Regions from separate parts of the Pseudomonas sp. B21-054 genome, predicted to be linked through region 2. Evidence: predicted binding sites of a transcription regulator. Region 2 holds the regulator's gene; each other region holds the start of a gene.
What was found. The regulator FliA, encoded in region 2, starts transcription of late flagellar genes. The targets are predictions, from matches to a motif close to CTAAAGTTTNNNNNNNNNNNGCCGNTAA.

Region 1 (4,594 bases), 1.5 Mb from region 2:
GCTTGCCGGAGTTTACCGGCCAGGCAAACGTCTGTATATGTATATACAAATTACGCACGATGAGGTTGAACCATGTCCGCCTTCTTTGCCGAACGCGCACTCCTGCCTAGTGGATGGGCCAATGCTGTACGTCTTGAAGTCGACGCCAAGGGCGTCCTGACTCATGTCCAGGCCGATTCTCACGCAGACGGCGCCGAACGGTTGAGGGGGCCGCTGCTGCCGGGCATGCCGAACCTGCACTCCCACGCCTTCCAGCGCGCCATGGCCGGACTGGCGGAAGTGGCGGGCAATCCCAACGACAGTTTCTGGACCTGGCGCGACCTGATGTACCGTCTCGTCGGAAAAATAAGCCCCGATCAACTCGGCATCATCGCTCGCCAGCTATACATCGAAATGCTCAAGGCCGGTTACACCTCGGTCGCCGAGTTCCACTATGTGCATCACGACACCGACGGCGCGCCTTACGCCGATCCGGCGGAGCTGGCCTTGCGCATCAGCCATGCCGCCAGCGCCGCCGGCATCGGCCTGACGCTGTTGCCGGTGCTCTATAGCCACTCCGGCTTTGGCGGCCAGGCACCCAATGATGGACAGCGGCGCTTCATCAACAGCACCGAAAACTACCTGAAGCTCCAGTCACGCTTGCAGCCGATCCTGGCCGGGCAACCGGTTCAGGCGCTGGGCTTGTGCTTTCACTCTTTGCGTGCCGTGACGCCTGGGCAGATCCAAGAGGTGCTGGCCGCGAGCGACCGCGATTGCCCGGTGCACATTCATATCGCCGAGCAGCAGAAAGAGGTGGATGACTGCCTGAGTTGGAGCGGCGCCCGTCCGCTGCAATGGTTGTACGAAAATACCGAGGTGGATCAGCGCTGGTGCCTGGTCCACGCCACCCATGCCAACGCCCAGGAAGTCAGCCTCATGGCCAAAAGCCGGGCGATTGCCGGCCTGTGCCTGACCACCGAAGCCAACCTGGGCGACGGTATCTTCCCGGCCGTGGAGTTCCTCGCTCAGGGTGGGCGGCTGGGCATCGGTTCCGACAGCCATGTGTCATTGAGCGTGGTGGAAGAATTGCGCTGGCTGGAATACGGCCAACGGCTGCGGGATCAACGGCGCAACCGCTTGTACCGGACGGATCAGCCGATGGTCGGTCGCACCTTGTTTGATGCGGCGCTGGACGGTGGCGCCCAAGCCTTGGGGCAACCGGTCGGCGCCCTCGAGATCGGCAAGCGCGCCGACTGGCTGGTGCTCGATGGCAACGATCCGTACCTGGCGACGGCCCGTGGCGACGGGATCCTCAATCGCTGGTTGTTTGCTGGCGGGGATCGTCAGGTGCGCGACGTGATGGTCGACGGACAGTGGGTTGTGCGGGACGGGCGTCATGCCGGCGAAGAGGAAAGCGCCCGGGCGTTTACCCAGGTATTGCGCGAACTTCTAGACTGACGCGGATAAAAAATGTGGGAGCGGGGTTGCTCGCGAAGAGGCCTTCACATTCCAACAGAGATGTTGACTGCAAGTCCGTCTTCGCGAGCAAGCCCGCTCCCACATTGGCTTTCGGAGGCAGTTAATCCGAAGTCTTGGCCATCTGCCGATCCGACGCACGCCAGATCAACCGTGTCGTGTCATAGCCCTGCTGACGCGCCTTGCTCAGCAGTTCTTCACGCACAACGCTATTGACCGTCGGCGTACGGGACAGCAGCCACATGTAGCGACGGCTCGGGTCGCCGACGATGGCGGTCTTGTAGTCGTCGCTGACGTACAGCACCCAATATTGCCCTTTCGCCACGCCCGGCACGATCCGCGAAAACCAGTTGTCGAACTCGACCCAGAGCTTATCGGTCTTGCCCGGCACTTGCGGCGTAGCGGTGCCCCTGGCTTCTTCCCACTGCCAGTCCGAGGTCAGGCAACGATTGAGCACACCCACATCGCCGTCAGGCTTGAGGGTGTAGTGAGCCTCGGATTGCGCACAGTTGCGCTGGAAATACATGGGCAGGCGGGCCAACTCGTACCAGGTCCCTTGGTAACGCTTGAGGTTGACACTATCGACAGTCTTGGGCGCCAACGGATCTTCGCCAGAAGTGGCACAGCCAGCCAAAACCAGGCCAGCTAAAAGCACTAACAATAACCGCATCATTATTTTTCTCCCGCGGGCACGTGGCCCCGGTTTACTTCAGGCCTTGGCCGGAAAACATCAACACTTTGTCACCGGCGTACTGCACGCTGATAAAGCTTTTCTGGTCGCCCCAGGTGCAACTGGACATGCCGAGCGCGCCCGAACAATCGGTCGGTTTCCCCAGTAACGTCTCGACTTCAGCCTTGGGCATGCCGGCCGACAGTTTCGAATAGTTTTCCTGGTTGACCTTGCTGCATGCGGTCAACACGACGCACATAAACAGCAGAGCGATAGATCGCAGCGACATGGTGTAACTCCTGAAACGGAAGGGAGGTGGCAGGGTGCCAACCTGATCCTTAGAAGAGAAAACCCCTATCTGGTTCCCTGACGCCCCCAGTATTTATTGGCTGTAAAGAGGTGTTTCATCGATGAATCAACCGATTTGTGACGCCGTCGTACCTTCCGTCGGGATTGGGCCCCTGACGCCTGATGGGCCGGACTTTCGCGCCGATAAAAAGTAACAGCGCAAAAGCCTGCGCTATGGCAAATTGACAGCCCTTTCTGACCCGTCCCTCCGCGGTAGTGTTCTTAATGACCAGAAACATGAAATTCAGCCATAAAATCCTGCTGGCTGCCGCCCTCGTGGTGGCCGTTGCATTCGCCTGTTTCATCCTGTTCAACGACTATCGTCAACGCCAAAGCCTGCACGCCAGCACCGAAACCTCCATGCAGGAACTCGGCAGCCTGACCAGTCGCAACATTCAGACGTGGGTCGAAGGTCGCACTCAACTGCTGCAATCGCTGGCCCAACAGATCGCGGTGGACGGCAGCAGCGCCGACAGCCTCAAACGCGCCGTGGGCCTGCCGGCGTACACCGGCAACTTCCAGCTCAGCTATTTCGGCGGCACTGACGGCGTGATGTTCTCGGTACCGGCCGGCAATCGCGCCGCCGACTACGACCCGCGCGCCCGTGGCTGGTACAAGGCCGCCAACAGCGCACAACAAGCCATCGTCACCGAACCCTACATCGCCGCCTCGTCGGGCAAGCTGGTGATCACCGTCGCCACGCCGGTACAGCACCAGGGCCAGATGATTGGCGTGGCCGGTGCGGACATCGACCTGTCGAGCGTCAGCGCCATCATCAACTCGCTGAACTTCGGTGGCCACGGCCACGCGTTCATCGTCAGCGCCGACGGCAAGATCCTGGTCCACCCCGACAGCAAGCGCGTGCTCAAGACCCTGGCCGAGGCCTACCCCGGCGCTGCGCTGCAAGTCAGCCCGGGCATGAAGGAAGTGGAGCTCGACGGCAAGGCTCAATTCATCTCCTTCACGCAAGTCAATGGCGTGCCGGGAGCCAACTGGTATGTCGCGCTGGTGCTCGACAAAGACACCGCCCTGGCGATGCTCAGCGAGTTCCGTACCTCGGCGCTGATCGCCATGACCATTGCCGTGGTGTTCATCATCGCCCTGCTGGGCATGCTGATCCGCGTACTGATGCAGCCGCTGTTGACCATGGGCCGCGCCATGCACGACATCGCTGAAGGCGAAGGCGACCTGACCCGGCGCCTGGTCATTCACGGCCATGACGAATTCGGCGCACTGGGCACGTCGTTCAACCGCTTTGTCGAACGCATTCACACCTCGATCCGCGAAGTGGCCTCGGCCACCGGCCAGGTCAACGAAGTCGCCCTGCGCGTGGTCAGCGCCTCCAACTCGTCGATGTTCAATTCCGACCAGCAGGCTTCGCGCACCAGCAGCGTGGCCGCGGCCATCAACCAACTCGGCGCCGCCGCCCAGGAAATCGCCCAGAACGCCGCCCTCGCCTCGCAGCACTCCAGCGAAGCCCGCAGCCTGGCCGAAGACGGTCAGCACGTGGTGGATAAAACCATCGCGGCCATGCAGCAGCTGTCGGCCAAGATCAGCGACTCGTGCGGCAACATCGAAGTCCTGAACAGCAATACGGTGAACATCGGCCAGATTCTCGAGGTGATCACCAGTATTTCCCAGCAGACCAACCTGCTCGCCCTGAACGCCGCCATCGAAGCTGCCCGGGCCGGTGAAGCCGGACGCGGCTTCGCGGTAGTAGCCGATGAAGTACGCAACCTGGCTCACCGCACCCAGGATTCGGCGCAGCAAGTACAGAAGATGATCGAAGAGCTGCAAGTCGGCGCGCGGGAAGCGGTGCTGACCATGACCGACAGCCAGCGCCAGAGTGAAAGCAGCGTCGGCATCGCCAACCAGGCCGGCGAACGCCTCGGCAGCGTGACCCAGCGCATCGGTGAAATCGACGGCATGAACCAGTCCGTGGCCACCGCCACTGAAGAACAGACCGCCGTGGTGGAGTCGATCAACGTCGACATCACCGAGATCAACACGCTGAACCAGGAAGGCGTGGAAAACCTGCAAGCCACCTTGCGGGCCTGTGCCGACCTGGAGCAGCAGGCGGCGCGGTTGAAGCAGTTGGTGGGTAGCTTCCGGATCTAGTGC
Region 2 (4,594 bases):
CTTGGCTCCCTGGCCTGGAACCAGCTGCAAGGCAGCCGTCCAGCCCAGGCCAACCTGTGGCGTCGCCTGCAACGCATTGGCCTGTCCGGCCCGTTGTCCCGGGACCTGCTGGCGCTGATCAACGGTATCGAAGAACCTCGCCAGGCCTGGCGCATGTTGCTGGCGCACCTGGCGCGGATGATTGCTACACCGGAAGTCGAACCGCTGGAAGAGGGTGGAGTGATTGCGATGGTCGGCCCTGCCGGCATGGGCAAGACCACCACCCTGGCCAAGCTCGCCGCCCGTTATGTACTCAAGTACGGTGCCCAGAGCATTGCCCTGGTGAGCATGGACAGTTTCCGCATCGGCGCTCAGGAACAACTCAAGACCTTGGGCCGGATCCTCAATGTGTCGGTGACCCATGTGGATCCGGGCCAGTCCCTGGCCCAGGCACTGGAACCACTGCTGCGCAAACGCGTCGTGCTGATCGATACCGCCGGCCTGCAAGCCAGCGATCCGGCCCTGCGCATGCAGCTCGAAAGCCTGGCCGGGCGCGGCATTCGGTCAAAAAATTATCTCGTGTTGGCAACCACCAGCCAAAAGCAGGTTCTAACCGCCGCGTACCACAGCTACAAACGCTGCGGGCTAGCCGGCTGCATCCTGACTAAGCTGGACGAAACGGCAAGCCTGGGCGAGGTGTTGAGCCTGGCGATCGGTCATGAACTACCGGTGGCCTATCTGACCGACGGACCGCGGATCCCGGATGATTTGCATCTGCCGCGCCGTCATCAACTGGTCAGTCGTGCCGTGAGTGTGCAAATGCAGGAAGAACCCAGCGAGGAAGCCATGGCTGACATGTTCGCTGACATCTACCACAGCCCGACCAAACAGGTCGGCTGAGGTAATCATGAATATTTTTTGTACCTACATCGATGGTCTGCCATGCATTGTTCCGAATGGGAACGCGCAGCCAGTAATGTGGCCTCCGTCTAAGTAAGACAAGGTAAAGAACGAACATGGGCAGCATGCATCCCGTACAGGTGATCGCGGTGACCGGCGGCAAAGGTGGCGTCGGGAAGACTAACGTGTCAGTGAACTTGTCCCTGGCTCTGGCAGAGCTTGGCCGACGGGTCATGCTGCTGGACGCCGACCTGGGCCTGGCGAACGTCGATGTGCTGCTGGGGCTCACCCCCAAGCGCACGCTGGCGGACGTCATCGAAGGTCGCTGCGAACTGCGCGACGTGCTGCTGCAGGGGCCAGGCGGTATTCGCATCGTGCCGGCGGCCTCTGGCACCCAGAGCATGGTTCATCTGACCCCGGCCCAGCACGCGGGCCTGATCCAGGCCTTCAGCGACATCGGTGACAACCTCGATGTGCTGGTGATCGACACCGCAGCCGGTATCGGTGACTCGGTCGTCAGTTTCGTCCGCGCCGCCCAGGAAGTACTGCTGGTGGTCTGCGACGAACCGACGTCCATCACCGACGCCTACGCCCTGATCAAGTTATTGAACCGTGACTACGGCATGAACCGCTTCCGCGTCCTGGCCAACATGGCCCAGAGCCCGCAGGAAGGGCGCAACCTGTTCGCCAAGTTGACCAAGGTCACCGATCGCTTCCTGGACGTCGCCCTACAATACGTCGGCGCCGTGCCGTACGACGAAAGCGTACGCAAGGCCGTCCAGAAGCAACGTGCCGTTTATGAAGCTTTTCCCCGTTCCAAATGCGCGCTGGCGTTCAAGGCGATCGCCCAGAAGGTCGACACCTGGCCACTGCCGGCCAACCCTCGCGGGCATCTGGAATTTTTCGTCGAGCGTCTTGTGCAACAAACAGCAGGGCCCGTGCTATGACTGCCAGCGGTTACAACCATCTCTACAAAAAATCGGCACGGGACGCCCAATACGAACTGATTGAGCGTTATGCGCCACTGGTCAAGCGTATCGCCTATCACTTGTTGGCGCGGTTGCCGGCCAGTGTCCAGGTCGAGGACTTGATCCAGGCGGGCATGATCGGCCTGCTCGAAGTATCGAATAAATACGATGCGAGCAAGGGCGCCAGTTTCGAGACGTATGCCGGTATTCGCATCCGTGGGGCGATGCTCGATGAAGTCCGCAAGGGCGATTGGGCACCGCGTTCGGTGCACCGTAATACCCGTATGGTCAGTGACGCGATTCGCGCTATTGAAGCTAAAACCGGGCGTGACGCTAAAGATCACGAGGTTGCGGCCGAACTCCAGTTGAGTCTCGATGATTATTACGGGATTTTGAACGATACCTTGGGCAGCCGCCTGTTCAGTTTCGACGACCTGTTGCAGGACGGCGAACACGAAGGGCTGCACGAGGACAATGCGAGTGCTCACATGGAGCCGTCGCGTGACCTGGAAGATGAGCGTTTCCAGAGCGCGCTGGCGGATGCGATTGCCAATTTGCCGGAGCGTGAGCGACTGGTCTTGGCGTTGTACTACGACGAAGAGCTGAATCTCAAGGAAATCGGTGAGGTCCTGGGGGTCAGCGAATCGCGGGTCAGCCAGTTACACAGCCAGTGCGCGGCCCGTTTGCGGGGGCGTTTGGGGGAGTGGCGAGCGCGCTGACTGCAGTGTGGGGACACTGCGAACGAGGTTGGTCTGGCAAGCACTGCGCCAGTCTCCATTCGCGGGGCTCCAGACCGTTGTCGAGTGTTGTGCCGGATTGATTGAAATGGCGCGTTCAGGTGCTGGACGCGTTTAAGACTGCTTGGAGGTCGAATTGGACAAGAACATGAAAATCCTCATCGTTGATGACTTCTCAACGATGCGGCGGATCATAAAAAACCTGTTGCGTGACCTTGGGTTCACCAACACGGTCGAGGCCGACGATGGCACCACTGCCATTCCGGTCCTCAACAGCGGGAGCATCGACTTTCTGGTGACTGACTGGAACATGCCCGGCATGACCGGTATCGACTTGCTGCGCCATGTGCGCGCCGACGAAAAACTCAAGCACCTTCCCGTGCTGATGGTGACTGCCGAAGCCAAGCGCGAGCAGATCATCGAAGCGGCTCAGGCCGGTGTAAACGGCTATGTGGTCAAACCCTTCACGGCCCAGGCGTTGAAAGAGAAGATCGAGAAAATCTTCGAACGCATCGGTTAACCGCGCCACGGGGGAGCTATGGATAACGAATCTTCAATGGGCGATTTTGAATCGACCCTGAAAAAACATGCCCGCGAACTGGTCGACAGCCTTGAAAAAGGTCGTTTTGGCGATGCGGTTCAAATGATCCATGAGCTCAACCAGACCCGTGACCGGGGTCTGTATCAGGAAGTGGGCAAGCTCACGCGTGAATTGCACAGCGCCATTGTCAATTTCCAGATCGACCCGAACATGCCCCAGGCCGAGGAAGTCTCGCAGATCACCGACGCCACCGAGCGTCTGGGTTATGTGGTCAAGCTGACCGAGGCCGCAGCGAACCGCACCATGGACCTGGTGGAAAGCGCAACGCCGCTGGTCAATGGCCTGAGCGAGGAAGCCCAGGCCTTGAGCACCGACTGGGGTCGGTTCATGCGGCGCGAAGTCGGCGCTGAGGAGTTTCGGGACCTGGCCCGGCGGGTCGACGGTTTCCTGACGCGTAGCAGCGCCGATAGCCGCGCGGTGGCAAGCAATCTCAACGACATTCTGCTGGCTCAGGACTATCAAGACCTGACCGGTCAGGTGATCAAGCGCGTGACCCAATTGGTCACCGAAGTCGAAAGTAATCTGCTCAAACTGGTGTTGATGGCCAGCCAGGTCGACCGCTTTGCAGGCATCGAACACGACCGTGAAGCGATCCTTGCTGAAAAAGATCCACAAAAACATCTCTCTCAGGGTGAAGGTCCGCAGATTCATGCCGATAAAAGAGAAGACGTTATGTCCGGTCAGGACGATGTGGACGATTTGCTGTCCAGCCTTGGATTCTGAGTTTTAGCCCTGTTTTAGGAGCAGCCATTAATGAGCTTCGGCGCCGATGAAGAGATCCTTCAGGATTTCCTGGTTGAGGCCGGCGAGATTCTAGAGCAACTGTCTGAACAACTGGTCGAGCTGGAAAGCCGACCGGATGATGCGGACTTGCTCAATGCAATTTTTCGCGGTTTCCACACTGTAAAAGGAGGCGCCGGCTTCCTCCAGCTCAATGAGCTGGTGGAGTGCTGCCACATTGCCGAGAACGTGTTTGACATCCTGCGCAAGGGTGAACGCCGCGTTGATTCGGAACTGATGGACGTGGTGCTTGAAGCGCTGGATGCGGTCAATAGCATGTTCAGCGAAGTGCGTGAGCGCTCGCCGATCACCGCGGCCACGCCTGAGTTGCTCGCTGCGCTGGCACGCCTGGCGGAGCCGCAATCGGCGGACGAACCCGCTCCGGCTGTCGAGGCCGCCGTTGAAGAACCGGTCGCCGAGGAATCGGGCGACATCACCGATAACGAATTTGAACAGTTGCTGGACTCGCTGAACGCCGTCAAGGCCCAGGCCGAGGCCCCGACAGCGTCGGTAGCCCCTGCTGCGCCCGCCAATGTGACTGCTGCCGCCAGTGATGAAATCACCGACGACGAGTTCGAGTCGTTGCTCGACCAGCTCCATGGCAAAGGCCAGTTCGCTCCCGATGCAGC
Region 3 (4,594 bases), 3.4 Mb from region 2:
TCGGCCATCAAAGGCAAATACGGCCTGGTGTTCTTCTATCCGCTGGACTTCACCTTCGTCTGCCCATCCGAGCTGATCGCACTGGATCACCGCATGGACGACTTCAAGGCCCGTAACGTTGAAGTGGTCGCCGTTTCGATCGACTCGCACTTCACCCACAACGCCTGGCGCAACACCCCGATCAACAATGGCGGTATCGGCCAGGTGAAATACACCATGGCTGCCGACATGAAGCACGAAATCGCCAAGGCCTATGACGTTGAGTCCGAAGGCGGCGTGGCCTTCCGTGGCGCGTTCCTGATCGACGACAAAGGCGTTGTCCGTTCGCAGATCATCAACGACCTGCCGCTGGGCCGTAACATGGAAGAGCTGATCCGCCTGGTCGACGCACTGCAATTCCACGAAGAGCACGGCGAAGTCTGCCCGGCCAACTGGAAAAAAGGCGACAAGGGCATGGACGCATCGCCTGAAGGCGTGGCTGCTTACCTGACCGAGCACGGTGGCAAGCTGTAAGCGCATCCAGGCATAAAAAAACCGGCCTCGATAGGCCGGTTTTTTTATGGGTGCTTTCGCCGATGTCAGTCGTCGAAATCCTGCCAGCCACCCATCTGTTTCCACCGATTGACGATGCCGCAGAACAGCTCGGCGGTTTTCTCGGTGTCATAGCGGGCCGAGTGGGCTTCACGGCCATCGAAATCGATGTCGGCCGCCTGGCAGGCCTTGGCCAGGACAGTCTGGCCATACGCCAGGCCAGCCAGGGTTGCCGTGTCGAAGCTGGAGAACGGGTGAAACGGGTTGCGCTTCATGTCCAGGCGCGCGACGGCGGCGTTGAGGAAGCCCAGGTCGAAGCTGCTGTTATGGCCGACCAGGATCGCGCGCTTGCAACCGTTGGCCTTCAGCGCCTTGCGCACGCCACGGAAAATGTCGGTCAGGGCCGTCTCTTCACTCACCGCCATGCGCAGTGGGTGATCGAGCTTGATCCCGGTGAATTCCAGGGCCGCCGCTTCGATGTTGGCGCCTTCGAACGGTTCGACGCGGAAAAAATAGGTGTGGTCAGGGAACACAAAGCCTTTTTCGTCCATGCCGATGGTGGTCGCGGCGATTTCCAGCAGCGCATCGGTGGCCGAGTTGAAGCCGCCGGTCTCTACGTCGACGACGACTGGCAGGTAGCCGCGAAACCGGGCTGCCATGGGGTGACGGGCGCCGCCCGAACCGCCATTGCCATCCTGTTCATCGTCGAAATGATCTTCACTCACGCGTTTTCCTCCAGCAGGCGCCAGCGCAGTTTTTCACCGGCGCGCAGCGGGATGACAGTCAGCTCGCCGAAGGGCAGGCTGGCGGGGGCGGTCCACTCGTCGCGGACCAGGGTAATATGATCGGTGTTCGTCGGCAGGCCATAGAAACGCGGGCCGTGCAGGCTGGCGAAGCCTTCGAGTTTGTCTAGCGCGTTGCGCTGTTCGAACGCCTCGGCATACATCTCGATGGCGGCATAGGCTGTATAGCAGCCGGCGCAACCGCAGGCCGCTTCCTTGGCGTGCCGGGCGTGGGGCGCCGAGTCCGTGCCGAGGAAAAACTTGGCGCTGCCACTGGTGGCGGCGTCGAGCAAGGCTTCCTGATGGGTGTTGCGCTTGAGGATCGGCAGGCAATAGAAGTGTGGCCGGATCCCGCCCACCAGCATGTGATTGCGGTTGTACAGCAGGTGATGCGCGGTGATGGTCGCGCCAACGTTGGCCGGGGCCTCGTTGACGAACTGCACGGCATCGCCGGTGGTGATGTGTTCGAACACCACCTTGAGCGTTGGGAACCGTTCCACGACGCGACGCATGTGCTCGTCGATGAAGATTTTCTCGCGGTCGAACACATCGACGTCACCCCGGGTGACTTCACCGTGGATCAACAAAGGCATCCCGACTTCGGCCATGGCTTCCAGTGCGGGGAAGATCTTGTCGATGCTGGTGACGCCGGAATCGGAGTTGGTGGTCGCGCCGGCGGGGTACAGCTTGGCGGCATGGACAAAACCGCTGGCCTTGGCGTCGCGTATTTCTTCGGGTTGGGTGCGGTCGGTGAGGTACAGCACCATCAGCGGTTCGAAGCGGCTGCCGGCCGGGCGTGCGGCCAGGATGCGCTGGCGATAGCCCTCGGCCTCGGCGGCGTTGCGCACCGGCGGAACCAGGTTAGGCATGATGATTGCGCGCCCAAAGGTGCGCGCGACATCGGCGACGGTATGGGTCAACACAGCACCATCGCGAAGATGAATATGCCAGTCGTCGGGACGCAGCAGGGTCAGGCGGTCGGACATTGGGGGGCTTCCAGGCGGGTCAAACTCTGGGGAATGCTACCGGAAAAGACCGATTCAGGCACCCGCTATCAAGTTCTGCCGCAACTTACCGATAGCTCCTACAGGTGTGCCACGAATCCGTGCAGTGCCCCGGACAGGTGTCATGCCTTCAGCGTGTGTCGAACTTTGTATAAAAGCCAGTGGAGCCGCCCGTGCGCCAGCGTTATTTAGCCTTGCTCAGTGTGTTTGCCAGCTTTCCCGCCATGGCGCTCACTTTCCAGACCCGTCTGGAGAGCATTGAGTGGACGGTCGAAGGCGATAAGTTCGAGTGCCGGTTGAGCCAGCCGATCACCGACTTCGGCAGCGGCGAGTTCGTGCGTCGGGCAGGTGAGCAGGCTACCTTCAGGCTCAAGGCCTATAACCCGATGCTCGGCGGCGGTTCGGCGACCCTGCTGGCGGCGGCGGCACCCTGGCAACCGGGGCGGGGCGATATCAACCTGGGTTCGGTCAGCATTGGCAGTGGCGATGTATTGTTCAACAGCTCCCAGGTCCAGGCCGGTCGCTTGATCAGCGGGCTGATGGACGGTCGTAGCCCTGTGGTACGGCGCAACACCGAGGACGGTCGAGTGTCGGAAGTCCGGTTGCTGCCGGTGCGTTTCAACAAGGCCTTCAGCGATTATCAGAGCTGTGTGGCCAAGTTGCTGCCGAAGAACTTCGAACAGGTGAAGCAGACCCAGATCGGCTTCCCCGGCGAAGAAGTCGAGCTCGATGCGCGGGCCAAGGCCCAGTTGCAGGTGATGCTCGACTTCATCAAGGCCGACCCGAGCGTCAATCATGTCGAACTCGATGGTCACTCCGATAACAGCGGCAACCGCTTGACCAACCGTGAGCTGTCGCGTCGCCGGGCCCTGGCGGTCCAGGACTTCTTCAAGGCCAATGGCTTCCAGGAGTCGCAGATCACCCTGCGTTTCCATGGCGAACGTTATCCCCTGGCACCCAATACCAACGCCGCCAACCGGGCCAAGAACCGCCGCGTGGTCGTGCTCCTGCAGCGCGTGGCGCCAACCGAAGCGCCAGCGTCGCAGCCGACAACGCCGCCAGTACCTACCGCGGCCCCGGCCAAGGTCCCGGCACCGGCCGCTGCCCCGGCCAAGACTTCGGCACCGACTCCCGCCCCGGCGACGGCGCGCACATCCTGATTCGGCGATGACCGTCGCTCACTCGACATAATCTGTCGCTTCGTCGTCATAAGCTGTCGCGCCTCTGTAAATTATCCGCATTGGACGTTAGACTTCCCGGCTTTCCGTACAACCCGTGGAGTGATGGCATGGCGGACGTAAACAAGGTCGTTCTGGCGTATTCCGGCGGCCTGGACACTTCGGTGATCCTCAAGTGGCTGCAGGACACTTATAACTGCGAAGTGGTGACCTTCACCGCTGACCTGGGACAGGGCGAAGAAGTCGAGCCTGCACGCGCCAAGGCTCAGGCCATGGGCGTCAAAGAGATCTACATCGATGACCTGCGCGAAGAGTTCGTCCGCGACTTCGTGTTCCCGATGTTCCGTGCCAACACCGTTTACGAAGGCGAGTACCTGCTGGGTACGTCCATTGCCCGTCCATTGATCGCCAAGCGTCTGATCGAAATCGCCAACGAAACCGGCGCCGACGCCATTTCCCACGGCGCCACCGGCAAAGGCAACGACCAGGTGCGTTTCGAGCTGGGTGCCTATGCCCTCAAGCCAGGCGTGAAAGTCATTGCCCCGTGGCGTGAATGGGACTTGCTGTCCCGTGAAAAACTGATGGACTACGCCGAGAAGCACGCGATCCCGATCGAGCGTCACGGCAAGAAAAAATCCCCGTACTCGATGGATGCCAATCTGCTGCACATCTCCTATGAAGGCGGCGTGCTGGAAGACACCTGGACCGAGCACGAAGAAGACATGTGGCGCTGGACCGTCTCCCCGGAGAAGGCTCCCGACACCCCGCAATACCTGGAGTTGACCTATCGCAACGGCGATATCGTCGCCCTGGACGGCGTGGAAATGAGCCCGGCCACGGTGCTGGCGACCCTGAACCGCATCGGCGGCGAACATGGCATTGGTCGTCTGGACATCGTCGAGAACCGCTATGTCGGCATGAAGTCCCGTGGTTGCTACGAAACCCCAGGCGGCACCATCATGCTGCGCGCTCACCGGGCGATCGAATCGATCACCCTGGACCGCGAAGTGGCTCACCTCAAGGATGAGCTTATGCCCAAGTACGCCAGCCTGATCTACACCGGCTACTGGTGGAGCCCTGAGCGTCTGATGTTGCAGCA
Region 4 (4,594 bases), 1.2 Mb from region 2:
AAATTGCCCAAGCGCACGCAGGTCGGCTTGCTACTGTAGCGACCTTCAGAACAACGTCAGCAGGTGGCCGCCCAGGAACAATTGGTCGATCCAAAACACCTGGTGCAGCAGCACGATGAACCAGAACGCCATTTGAAACGACACCTTGCGGGTCTTGTGGCGAAACACCTGCTGCGCCAGCAGTGCCCCAGGCCAGCCGCCTGCCAGCTCCACGGCATGCAATACGTTCTCCGGGGTCCGCCAGGCGTCGGTGCGGGCCTTGCGCTTGTCGCTCCAGTACAGCAGGAACGCCACCGCACTGACGACCCCGTAGGCGATCATTGGCACCCATGATACCGCCCGCAGCCCGAGCACGAGCGCCCCGAACAGTGGCAAGGCACACAGCAGGGCAAACACCATCAGCTTGAGCCGCAGATGCTGCACGGCTCCACCGGTATCGCGCGCAGCGTGTTTGCGAGCCCCCGAATTCATGGCTTGGCAGCCGTCCAATCCACCCAACCGAACTGCCAGGTGGCGAGGATCAACAGGCCAAAAGCGATCCGGTACCAGGCAAACACCGCGTAGCTGTGGCTGGCAATGAAGCGCAGCAGGCCCTTGACCGCAATCATGGCAAAAATAAAGGCCGTGACAAAACCGATGGCGAACACCGGGAAGTCCGCCGGAACGAACAATTCGCGGTATTTATAGCCCGAGTAGACGGCCGCGCCGACCATGGTCGGCATCGCCAGGAAGAACGAGAACTCGGTCGCGGTCTTGCGCGACAACCCGAACAACAGCCCACCGATAATGGTCGCGCCGGAACGGGAGGTGCCGGGGATCATCGCAATGCACTGGGCCAGGCCGACTTTCAGCGAGTCCTTCCAGGTGATCTCGTCCACTGTTTCGGCGTGCACCTGGTGCTGGCGCTTCTCCGCCCAGAGCATCACCAAGCCGCCCACCACCAGCGCCGCAGCCACGGTGATCGGGTTGAACAGGTATTCGTGGATCAGGTCGGCAAACAGCACGCCCAATGCCACGGCGGGCAGGAAAGCGATCAGCAGATTGGCGGTAAACCGGCGGGCGCTGGGTTGAGTGGGCAAACCCAGCACCACATCGAAGATTTTACGGCGAAATTCCCAGACCACGGCCAGGATCGCGCCCAGCTGGATGATGATGTTGAACGCCATCGCGCGCTCGCCGCCGAACTCGAGCAAGTCAGCGACAATGATCTGGTGCCCCGTGCTGGAAATCGGCAGAAATTCCGTCAAGCCTTCTACCACGCCAAGAATCAGTGCCGAAAAGGCGGTCCACAAATCCATTCATCCCCCAAAAAAGACCTTGTTTGTGCAGGTCTCATTGCTAATCAAGTGTTATGCAGGTGCACGCAGCGGGTGCAAGATAACGGCGATCGTTCAAGAAAAACCAATGAAAAAATCACGTTGGGCTCAGGTTTTGCGCTGCGGGGCCGAAATCCTATCAGACAAGCCCTGATAACGCTGCCGCGTTGTGACTCAGGTCAATCACGCGTACCTGGCAGGCGCTAGAGTGCCGACCATCGTTATGACAAGAACAAGAAACCGGAGTGACAGCGTATGAATAGCTTGCGCAGTGTGTCGATCAGCCGACGCTTGTGGCTCATCCTGGTCGTGGCCATCGTGATGTTATTCACGTTGGGCGCTTTCATGCTTAAACAGATCCACAGCGACCTTTATCAAGCCAAGGTGCAGAAAACCCAGCATGTGGTACAGACCGCCAGTGGCGTGTTGAGCTATTACCACGGACTGGAAACAGCTGGCACCCTGACTCGCGACGCCGCGCAAAAGCAGGCCCTCAGCGCCGTGCGTGGCCTGCGCTATAACGAGACTGATTATTTCTGGATCAACGACCTGACGCCGGTCATGGTCATGCACCCGGCCAACCCGAAACTCGAAGGCCAGAACCTCTCGGCGATCCGCGACCCGAACGGTTATGCGCTGTTCAATGAGATGGTTGCCATCGCCAAGTCCAAGGGCGCCGGCATGATCAACTACCTCTGGCCTAAACCGGGTGCCGAGGCGCCGGTGGGCAAGACTTCCTACGTCAAACTGTTCGAGCCGTGGGGCTGGATCATCGGTTCGGGCGTGTACGTGGATGACGTGCAGGCCGAATTCCAATCCCAGCTGATCAAGGCTTCGGTCATCGGCCTGGTGATCACCCTGCTCATGGGGCTGCTGCTGACCCTGATTGTGCGCAGCATCGTTCGCCCCCTGCAGGAAACGGTCAACGCCATGGCCAATATCGCCAGCGGCGAGAGCGACCTGACCCGCACTCTCGACACCCACGGCCAGGACGAAGTCACGCAACTGGCGCGGCACTTCAACGCCTTTACCGCCAAGCTGCGGCAAGTGGTGACCCAGTTGCAAGCCTCGGCCAGCGCGCTGGGACAATCCTCCAACGAGTTGGGCAACGACGCCGCCCAGGCCCAGGAACGCAGCCAACAGCAGTCACAACAAATGGAACTGGTGGCCACGGCGATCAATGAAGTGACCTATGGCGTGCAGGACGTAGCGAAAAACGCCGAACACGCCGCCAGTGAAATGCGTGACGCCGAATCCCAGGCCCAGCAAGGCCAGGTCAATATCGACGGCAGCTTGCAACAAATCGACCGCCTCTCCCAGACCATTGACCAGGCCGTGGAAGTGATCCGCACCCTGGCCAGCGAAAGCACCCAGATCGGCAGTGTGCTGGAGGTGATCCGCTCCATTGCCGAGCAGACCAACTTGCTGGCCCTCAACGCCGCCATCGAAGCCGCTCGTGCCGGTGAGCAAGGCCGGGGCTTTGCGGTGGTAGCCGATGAGGTGCGACTGCTGGCCCAGCGCACGCAAAAGTCCACCGCTGAAATCCAGGCGATGATCGAACGCCTGCAGAACCATTCCGAAGCCGCGGTGAAGGTCATCAGCGACAGCAGCCGCGCCTCGCAGCTGACCATCGAACAGGCCGGCCTGGCGGGGGCCAGCCTCAATGCTATTGGCCAGGCCCTGCGCAACCTCAACAGCCTGAACGCGTCCATCGCCAGCGCCACCCTGCAACAGGCCCATGTAGTGGAAGACATCAACCAGAACGTCACCCAAGCGGCAGGCCTGTCCCACAGCACCGCCGTGGCGGCCGAACAGTCCAGCCTGGCGAGCACACGGCTCAAGGCGCTGAGCGAAGAGCTGAACGGGCTGCTCAAGCAGTTCCGGGTCTAAGACCTGTAGGAGAGGAGCGGGCCTGCTCGCGATGGCGGCAACACATTCAGCATCGATGCAAGCTGATCCATCGCTATCGCGAGCAAGCTCGCTCCCACATGGGTTTATGTATTGGGCTCAAATTCAGCGTCCACTGCAAATCCCTGTGGGAGCGAGCTTGCTCGCGATGACAGCAGCGCATTCAAGATTGAAGTTGGAGCTGCCCACGCCATAACGTTTACAATCCCCGCCCTCTTCTACTTCCCCAAGGAACCGCCATGTCCGGGCTTGAACTGTTTGCCGCAGCCCTCGGCGTGATCGCTGTCTGGTTGACCGTCAAGCAGAACCCCTGGTGCTGGCCGATCGGCCTGGTCATGGTGTTGCTGTACAGCTGGATTTTCTTCGAGGTGAAGTTGTACTCGGACATGTTGCTGCAGGTGATCTACGCCGTGCTGCAACTCTATGGCTGGTGGCAATGGACCCGCGCCGGGCAGCATCACGAGGGGCGCCAGGTGACGCGCCTGGGTGGGCCATCGGTGCTGCTCGGCCTGGCCATCGGTGCCGCAGGCAGCTTGCTGTTGGGCGCCGCCATGGCACACTGGACCGACGCCGCCCAGCCCTGGCTCGACGCCGCGCTCACCGGTTTCAGCCTCGTGGCCCAATGGTGGATGGCACAGAAGCGGGTGCAGTGCTGGCCGCTGTGGATCACCCTGGACGTTATCTTCGTTGGCCTGTTCATCTACAAAGACCTGCACCTGACGGCCGCGCTCTACGCCCTGTTCACCCTGTTGGCGGTACAAGGCTGGCGGGAATGGCGCGCCGACCCGGCCCTGCGCGCATGAAGGTGGTGGTGCTGACCGGCCCGGAATCCAGCGGCAAGAGCTGGCTCGCGGCGCAATTGCAGGCGCATTTCGGCGGTTTGCGGGTGGACGAATACGTTCGCCACTTCATGGAACAGACCCAGCGCGACACCTGCCTGGCCGACATCACCGACATCGCCACCGGCCAATTGGCCTGGGAGGACGCCGCCCGTGCCCGTCAACCGGCATTGCTGGTCCTCGATACTCATCTACTGAGCAATATCCTCTGGAGCCAGACCCTGTTCGATGATTGCCCAGCCTGGCTCGAGCCGGCCTTGCTGGCGCGTCATTACGACGTGCACCTGCTGCTGAGCCCTGAACAGGTCGAATGGACCGGTGACGGCCTGCGATGCCAGCCTGCGCTGGAAGAGCGGATGCAGTTTTTCGAAGCGCTCAAGGATTGGCTGGTCCGACATCAGCAACCCCTCCAGGTGATTGAAGGTGACTGGGCGCAACGTCGGGATCAGGTATTTGCAGCTGTAACTCATCTGCTGCAGTCCTGATCGTCACCCAGACTGTGTTGTTTCATGCGTGATACAGCCCAACCGC

Region 1: a site for FliA is predicted at 2,594-2,621, ahead of LOY70_RS01840 (methyl-accepting chemotaxis protein). Genes of this name have one in related genera too.
Region 3: a site for FliA is predicted at 2,367-2,394, ahead of LOY70_RS23240 (flagellar protein MotY). Genes of this name have one in related genera too.
Region 4: a site for FliA is predicted at 1,424-1,451, ahead of LOY70_RS13665 (methyl-accepting chemotaxis protein). Genes of this name have one in related genera too.

The regions. Positions count from the first base shown of each region.
Region 1 covers NZ_CP087204.1:411,544-416,137, reverse strand. Annotated here, with positions in the region: gene LOY70_RS01855 (formimidoylglutamate deiminase) at 73-1,437, shown strand; gene LOY70_RS01850 (lipocalin family protein) at 1,559-2,128, opposite strand; gene LOY70_RS01845 (hypothetical protein) at 2,160-2,414, opposite strand; gene LOY70_RS01840 (methyl-accepting chemotaxis protein) at 2,699-4,591, shown strand.
Region 2 covers NZ_CP087204.1:1,867,530-1,872,123, forward strand. Annotated here, with positions in the region: gene flhF (flagellar biosynthesis protein FlhF) at 1-879, shown strand, start outside; gene fleN (flagellar synthesis regulator FleN) at 996-1,826, shown strand; gene fliA (RNA polymerase sigma factor FliA) at 1,823-2,566, shown strand; gene LOY70_RS08305 (chemotaxis response regulator CheY) at 2,733-3,104, shown strand; gene LOY70_RS08310 (protein phosphatase CheZ) at 3,123-3,908, shown strand; gene LOY70_RS08315 (chemotaxis protein CheA) at 3,939-4,594, shown strand, end outside.
Region 3 covers NZ_CP087204.1:5,346,483-5,351,076, reverse strand. Annotated here, with positions in the region: gene LOY70_RS23255 (peroxiredoxin) at 1-513, shown strand, start outside; gene rnt (ribonuclease T) at 579-1,256, opposite strand; gene pyrC (dihydroorotase) at 1,253-2,299, opposite strand; gene LOY70_RS23240 (flagellar protein MotY) at 2,491-3,477, shown strand; gene LOY70_RS23235 (argininosuccinate synthase) at 3,606-4,594, shown strand, end outside.
Region 4 covers NZ_CP087204.1:3,034,871-3,039,464, reverse strand. Annotated here, with positions in the region: gene LOY70_RS13680 (MmcQ/YjbR family DNA-binding protein) at 1-39, shown strand, start outside; gene LOY70_RS13675 (DUF1294 domain-containing protein) at 46-471, opposite strand; gene LOY70_RS13670 (undecaprenyl-diphosphate phosphatase) at 468-1,298, opposite strand; gene LOY70_RS13665 (methyl-accepting chemotaxis protein) at 1,572-3,206, shown strand; gene pnuC (nicotinamide riboside transporter PnuC) at 3,464-4,027, shown strand; gene LOY70_RS13655 (AAA family ATPase) at 4,024-4,548, shown strand.